Linked DNA regions of Streptosporangium sp. NBC_01755. The main gene of each other region encodes a partner of the protein of the gene in region 2 in a complex. Links are inferred from orthologs where the notes say so. Each region holds a gene or a part of one and is shown on either strand. Other genes may lie near its edges. The genes, in order: secA and secY.

Evidence for each region.
Region 1: the proteins of secY (region 2) and secA are in contact, whole or in part, in a crystal structure (PDB 3DIN), measured with the Thermotoga maritima proteins. The link is inferred for Streptosporangium sp. NBC_01755 from one-to-one orthologs. Residues at the interface, in WP_004081795.1 of Thermotoga maritima: Glu108, Gly109, Glu110, Glu111, Ala236, Glu237, Arg238, Arg239, Ile240, Thr241, Ile242, Gln243, Tyr244, Ala245, Arg246, Arg247, Val248, Thr249, Gly250, Arg251, Arg252, Val253, Tyr254, Gly256, Ala257, Ser258, Thr259, Tyr260, Leu261, Pro262; in WP_004082002.1 of Thermotoga maritima: Glu261, Ala262, Arg263, Lys300, Ala301, Arg302, Thr303, Ile304, Ile305, Leu323, Tyr324, Asp325, Pro326, Val329, Ser330, Tyr333, Ile336, Lys340, Phe345, Val349, Glu363, Phe364, Tyr374, Ser375, Gly376, Gly377, Glu393, Ile395, Thr482, Ser483.

The regions. Positions count from the first base shown.
Region 1 is NZ_CP109131.1:4,890,728-4,894,452, forward strand. What follows is about bases 207-3,618. They hold secA (preprotein translocase subunit SecA), read left to right. Parts: upstream 207-604; coding sequence 605-3,418; downstream 3,419-3,618. Other genes in these bases: OG884_RS23455 (winged helix-turn-helix domain-containing protein), read right to left, coding at 207-267; OG884_RS23465 (Rv3235 family protein), read right to left, coding at 3,465-3,618. Also shown: more of OG884_RS23455, read right to left, coding at 1-206; more of OG884_RS23465, read right to left, coding at 3,619-3,725. UniProt on the Escherichia coli protein: Required for protein export, interacts with the SecYEG preprotein conducting channel.
Region 2 is NZ_CP109131.1:4,469,179-4,472,429, reverse strand. Bases 197-3,134 are described here. They hold secY (preprotein translocase subunit SecY), read right to left. Parts: upstream 2,357-3,134; coding sequence 1,037-2,356; downstream 197-1,036. Other genes in these bases: rpmD (50S ribosomal protein L30), read right to left, coding at 2,991-3,134; rplO (50S ribosomal protein L15), read right to left, coding at 2,533-2,988; OG884_RS21585 (adenylate kinase), read right to left, coding at 387-1,037; map (type I methionyl aminopeptidase), read right to left, coding at 197-263. In the rest of the region: more of map, read right to left, coding at 1-196; more of rpmD, read right to left, coding at 3,135-3,173; rpsE (30S ribosomal protein S5), read right to left, coding at 3,177-3,251. UniProt on the Escherichia coli protein: The central subunit of the protein translocation channel SecYEG. Consists of two halves formed by TMs 1-5 and 6-10.

The DNA.
Region 1 (3,725 bases), 420 kb from region 2 along the record:
GACACAGGCGGCATGACACCAGTACTCGAAGGCCCTGGCGGGCTCGTCCCAGTAGGCCCGCTCGACCTCCGCCCTGCCGACCGCGCCGAGGCGTGCGTACGCGACCAGTTCGTGGGAGCGGGCCAGCACGGAGATCGTGTCGAGCTGGACGGCCCCCAGGCGGCGCAGGGCCGCGCCCGCGCCGCCGCGCCGGGACTGCGCGCCGAGGAACCCCTGGGCGCGCAGGATGACGCGGCGGGCCTCGTCTGAGGAGAGGGAGAGCTTCATTGACCGCCCCGGGGGAAGACAACACGGTGTGCGGCTGAGGCTAGCGCCTGACACCGACAAAAATGCTATGCCGGTGTCTGAACATCCCTGAACATCCCCGGGGTGGTGCCGTCTTCACACGACTACCAGCTGCGGACAGGGCAAAAGACGACATACCCTTTGGAGCTCGGTCGTACTCTCTCAAAGAAGCGGGCAAGGAACTCCACAGGCCGCAAGAGCGTCTTTCAGGGTGGCTGTGTCTGGTGGCGGAACCGCCTACGATGGCAGCGGAGAACCATGTCTCGTCCTCAGCCGGGCCGGTCCGGCCGCGGAAGACCTGCGAGGAGCTTTACCTAAAGTGCCAGCCTTTCTCGATAAGATTCTTCGCGCCGGCGAAGGCAAGCTTCTGCGTAAGCTCAAGCGGATCGCCGACCAGGTCAACTCCATTGAAGACGACTTCACGAGCCTGACCGATGCCGAGCTTCGCGCGCTGACCGCCGACTACAAGCAGCGCTACGTCGACGGCGAGTCCCTCGACGACCTGCTCCCCGAGGCTTTCGCCACCGTTCGTGAGGCCTCCCGGCGCGTGCTGGGCAAGCGCCACTTCGATGTGCAGATCATGGGCGGGGCCAACCTGCACATGGGCAACATCGCGGAGATGCGCACCGGTGAGGGCAAGACCCTCACCTGCACGCTGCCCACCTACCTCAACGCCATCTCGGGCAAGGGCGTCCACGTCATCACGGTCAACGACTACCTGGCCAAGCGGGACGGCGACGAGATGGGCCGCATCCACCGTTTCCTCGGTCTCGAGGTCGGCGTGATCCTGGCCAACATGCCCGCCGACGAGCGCCGCAGGCAGTACAACGCCGACATCACGTATGGCACGAACAACGAGTTCGGCTTCGACTACCTGCGTGACAACATGGCGTGGTCGCTGGAAGAGTGCGTGCAGCGCGGTCACCACTTCGCCGTGGTCGACGAGGTCGACTCGATCCTCATCGACGAGGCCAGGACGCCGCTGATCATCTCAGGGCCCGGCGAGCAGTCCGGCAAGTGGTACTCCGAGTTCGCCAAGATCGTCCCCCGGCTTCGCAGGGGCACCGAGGGCAAGGACGGCGAGGAGAACACCGGCGACTACGCCGTCGACGAGAAGAAGCGCACGGTCGGCATCTTCGAGTCCGGTGTGGAGAAGGTCGAGGACTGGCTCGGCATCGAGAACCTCTACAAGCCCGAGCACACCCACCTGGTCGGCTTCCTCAACAACGCGCTGAAGGCCAAGGAACTCTACAAGAAGGACAAGGACTACATCGTCGTCGACGGCGAGGTCCTGATCGTCGACGAGTTCACCGGTCGCGTCCTGCACGGCCGCCGCTACAACGAGGGCATGCACCAGGCCATCGAGGCGAAGGAAGGCGTCAAGATCAAGGACGAGAACCAGACTCTCGCCACGATCACGCTGCAGAACTACTTCCGCCTCTACGAGACGCTCTCCGGCATGACCGGCACCGCGGCGACCGAGGCCAACGAGTTCCACCAGACCTACAAGCTCGGTGTCGTCCCGATCCCGACGAACCGGCCGATGATCCGCAAGGACCAGGCCGACGTGGTCTACAAGACCGAGGACGCCAAGTTCCTGGCCAGCGTCGAGGACATCAAGGAGCGCTACGAGAGGGGCCAGCCGGTCCTGGTCGGCACCACGAGCGTCGCCAAGTCCGAGCGCCTGGCCAAGGAGCTCAAGCGCAAGGGCGTCAAGCACGAGGTCCTCAACGCCAAGAACCACGCCCGTGAGGCCGCGATCATCGCCGAGGCGGGCCGCAAGCACGCCGTCACGGTGGCCACCAACATGGCCGGTCGAGGCACCGACATCATGCTCGGCGGCAACCCCGACTTCCGCGCCGACCTGGAGCTGCGCAGCCGCGGCCTCGACCCGGTCGAGACCCCGGAGGAGTACGAGAAGGCCTGGGGCGAGGCGCTGGAGAAGGCCAAGGAGGCCGTGAAGGCCGAGCACGACGAGGTCACCGAACTCGGTGGCCTCTACGTCCTGGGCACCGAACGGCACGAGTCGCGGCGCATCGACAACCAGCTCCGCGGCCGTTCGGGCCGCCAGGGCGACCCGGGCGAGTCGCGCTTCTACCTCTCGCTCGAGGACGACCTCATGCGCCTGTTCAACTCGGCCAGGGTCGAGATGATCATGACGCGCCTCAACATCCCGGACGACGTCCCGATCGAGTCGGGCATCGTCTCCAAGGCCATCGCCTCCGCCCAGCATCAGGTCGAGCAGCAGAACTTCGAGATCCGCAAGAACGTTCTGAAGTACGACGAGGTCATGAACCGGCAGCGCAAGGTGATCTACGCCGAGCGCCACCGGGTGCTGGAGGGCGCGGACCTGCACGAGCAGATTCGCGGCTTCGTCAACGACGTGATCGACGAGTACATCGCGGGTGCCACCGCGGAGGGCTTCGCCGAGGAGTGGGACCTCGACAAGCTGTGGAAGGCACTCGGCCAGCTCTACCCGATCGGCATCACCGCGGATGAGCTCATCGAGGAGGTGGGAGGCCGCGAGGAGCTCACCGCCCAGATCCTCACCGAGCGGGTGAAGGCCGACGCGATGGCCGCCTACGACCGTCGCGAGGAGGAGATCAACGCGCAGGCCATGAGCCCGGACGGCATGCGGGTGCTGGAGCGCCGCGTCATCCTGTCGGTTCTCGACCGCAAGTGGCGCGAGCACCTCTACGAGATGGACTACCTTCAGGAGGGCATCGGCCTGCGCGCGATGGCCCAGCGCGACCCGCTGATCGAATACCAGCGCGAGGGCTTCGAGATGTTCTCCCAGATGCTTGAGGGCATCAAGGAGGAATCGGTCGGTTACCTGTTCAACCTTGAGGTCGAGGTGCAGAGCAACCCGATCGTCGAGGAGGCCGACCCCGCCGAGGACGCGGCGGTCGCGGAGACCCGCTCGATCATCGCCCGCGGCCTGCGCGGCCCGCAGCGTCCCACCGAGCTGGAGTACACGGCTCCGGGCGAGAGCGGTGAGGTGGAGCACACCCGGATCAGCAGCAAGGCCGAGCGTGACGCGTACGGCAACGTCGAGCGCAACGCCCCGTGCCCCTGCGGTTCCGGCAAGAAGTACAAGCGCTGCCACGGCGACCCCAGGCACGTCGAGACCTGATCGCCGCCTGCGGGGCCCGCACACGTGGTGCGGGCCCTGCGGCGTGTCAGGGCGTCGTCTCGAACTCGGTGCACAGCCACCGCACGCCCCTGCGCTCCAGCCTCAGCGCCAGGACGCGCGAGCGGTCACCGCAGTCGACCACGGCGCACATCTCCACCACCCCGTCCTCGGGCTGGGAGACATGGGCTCTGCCCGCCCGGGGCGGGCGCGCGCTGTTGATGATCTTCCCGCTCCTGGCCAGCTCGGCCTGGGCCCTGCCGGTCATGTGACAGGAGACGCTCGCCGGGGGCCGCCTGCCGGACAGGAT
Region 2 (3,251 bases):
TTCGGGATGCCGTGGACCACCTCGTGGTTGACCGACGCGCAGATGGTCGCCGGGAAGCCCTGGTAGCCCTTGAAGGAGGGGATCGCCCCCTCACCCCTGATGGCCTTCTCCGCGATCGCGTCGAGGTCCATGGGCGTCATGCCCGGCTGGACGCTCTCCCGCAGCAACTGCAGGGTACGGCCGACCACCAGGCCCGCCGCCCGCATCTTCTCCAGTTGCTCGGGCGTCTTCATCTGGATTCCGTGTTTGTTCTTCTTGAACACGTGCGCACCCCCTGGGGTGGTTCAACGGGCGGTCCGGAAGCTCAATTCCCCAGATTCTGCCCTAAATGACAGCACGCCACCCATGGCTTCCCATGGATGGCGTGCAAGGCACATATCGCTTCGCTAGCCGATGAAAGGGTTCAGTGCCTCCATAGCGCGCTGAGTGATCTCTTCCACCGGACCGGTGGCATCGACGCCGACCAGGATGCCCTCGTCCGCGTAGAAGGAGACCAGGGGCGCGGTCTGCTCCTGGTAGACCTCCAGGCGGTGCCTGACGGTCTCCTCCTTGTCGTCGTCCCGCTGGTACAGCCGCCCCTGGCAGGCGTCGCAGATGTCGTCCTTCTTGTCATCGAAGTCGACGTGCCAGATACGACCGCACTGGCCACAGGTGCGGCGCCCGGCGAGCCTGCGGACGACCTCCTCGTCGTCGACCACGAGCTCCAGGACGATGTCCAGACCCGCTCCGAACTCGGCGAGGATCTTCTTCAGGATCTCGGCCTGAGGCACGTTCCTGGGGAAGCCGTCGAGCAGGAAACCATCCTGCGCGTCTTTCTCAGCGAGTCGGTCGCGGACCATCGCGATGGTGACCTCATCGGGTACGAGGTCACCGCGGTCCATGTATTCCTTGGCAAGCTTGCCGAGCTCCGTACCGCCCGAGACATTGGCACGGAAGATGTCACCTGTCGAAATCTTCGGGATCGACAGGTTCGACGCAACGAACTGGGCCTGTGTCCCCTTACCCGCTCCGGGGGGCCCGACCAGGACGAGGCGCACTACTTCAGGAAGCCTTCATAGTTGCGCTGCTGTAGCTGGCTTTCGATCTGCTTCACGGTGTCAAGGCCGACACCAACCATGATCAGAATGCTCGTCCCTCCGAACGGGAAGTTCTGACTCGCACCGACGAGCGCCAGCGCGACGATCGGCACCATGGAGATCAGGCCCAGATACAACGCGCCAGGAGCGGTGAGTCGCGTGAGCACATAGTTCAAGTACTCAGCCGTCGGGCGCCCCGGGCGGATGCCCGGGATGAAACCACCGTACTTCTTCATGTTGTCGGCGACTTCAACGGGGTTGAAGGTAATCGACACGTAGAAGTACGTGAAGAACACAATAAGCAGGAAGAAGGTGATCATGTACGTCGGGGTGGTCCCTGCGCCGCCGAACTCCTGCGAGATCCACTGGATGATCTGGTTCGGCTCTTCCTGGCTGTTCGTGAAGAGCGTCGTGATCAGCTGCGGAAGGTAGAGCAGCGAGGAGGCGAAGATGACCGGGATGATGCCGGCCTGGTTGACCTTCAGCGGGATGTAGGTCGACGTCCCGCCGTACATCCGACGGCCGACCATGCGCTTGGCGTACTGCACCGGGATCCGGCGCTGGGCCTGCTCCACCATCACGACCAGGGCGATCATCGCGATACCGACGACGACGACCACGGCGAAGACGAAGCCGCCCTTCTGCCTGGCGATGTTCATCAGCTCGGACGGGAAGACGGCGATGACCTGCGTGAAGATCAGGATGGACATGCCGTTGCCGATGCCCCGGTCGGTGACGAGCTCGCCCAGCCACATGACGACGGCGGTACCGGCGGTCATGGTCAGCACCATCGTGACGATGGCGAAGACGTTGTCCTTGTCGAGGAGGATCTCCTCGCGGCACTGCGGGAACAGCTGACCGCCGCGGGCCAGAGCCACGAAGGCGGTCGACTGCAGGATGGCCAGCCCGACAGTCAGGTAACGCGTGTACTGTGTGATCTTGGTCTGTCCGGCCTGCCCCTCCTTCTTGAGGGCCTCCAGGCGCGGAATGACCACGACGAGCAGCTGGAGAATGATGCTCGCGGTGATGTACGGCATGATGCCGAGGGCGAACACTGAAAGTTTCAGGAGGGCGCCGCCGCTGAACAGCTGCACCATTCCGTAGATGTTGCCCGCGTCCCCCGCCTGCGCCTGGGTGAGACAACGGCTGATGTTCTCGGTATGCACACCCGGAGTCGGCAGGACCGACCCAAGTCGGAACAGCGCGATGATGCCCAAGGTGAAGAGCAACTTCTTACGCAGGTCCGGCGTACGGAACGCTCGGGTAAATGCGGTCAGCACGGTCCCTCCTGCGCGCCTGAAAGGCGAGGTCGGTCAGCGATGGTGCGGGGGTGTTCCATCTTTGCCATATCCAGTCAATGAGCCCAAGGAAATGAGTCGAGGCCCACTGTCCAGCGAACTCTAACGCACTACGGGCGCGGGAGCCCATTACGAGCCCCCGCGCCGCGTGATGACGCCTACAGCTCGGAGACGGAGCCCCCGGCAGCAGCGATCTTCTCCTTGGCACTGGCGGAGAAGGCGTGCGCCTCCACGTTCAACGCCACGGAGATGTCACCGGTTCCCAGAACCTTGACGAGCTGGTTCTTGCGAACCGCACCCTTGGCGATCAGTGCCTCGACGGTGACGTCGCCACCCTCGGGGAACAGCTCGCCAAGCCTGTCAAGGTTGACGACCTGGTAGGTCGTCTTGAACAGGGCGTTGGAGAAGCCCTTGAACTTGGGCAGGCGCCGCTGCAGCGGAACCTGACCACCCTCGAAGCCGAGCGGAACCTTGTTCCTGGCCCTCGTGCCCTTGGTGCCACGACCCGCGGTCTTGCCCTTGGACGCCTCGCCGCGGCCCTTGCGGACCTTCGACTTGTTGGCGCCGGGGGCCGGACGCAGGTGGTGGATGCGGAGCGGAGTGTTCTCTGCCATGTCTAGTCGACCTCTTCCACGGTGACGAGGTGCGTCACCACGGAGACCATGCCGCGGATCTCCGGGCGGTCCTCCTTGACGACGACGTCGCCGATTCGCTTAAGACCGAGCGAGCGCAGCGAGTCACGCTGCTTCTGCTTGCCACCGATCTTCGAGCGGACCTGGGTAATCTTCAGGCGTGCCATGGGCTAGCTCACCGCCTTCGCCGCCGCGGCCTCCGCGAGACCCTCGGCGCGAGCCTTGAGCATCGCCTTGGGGGCGAC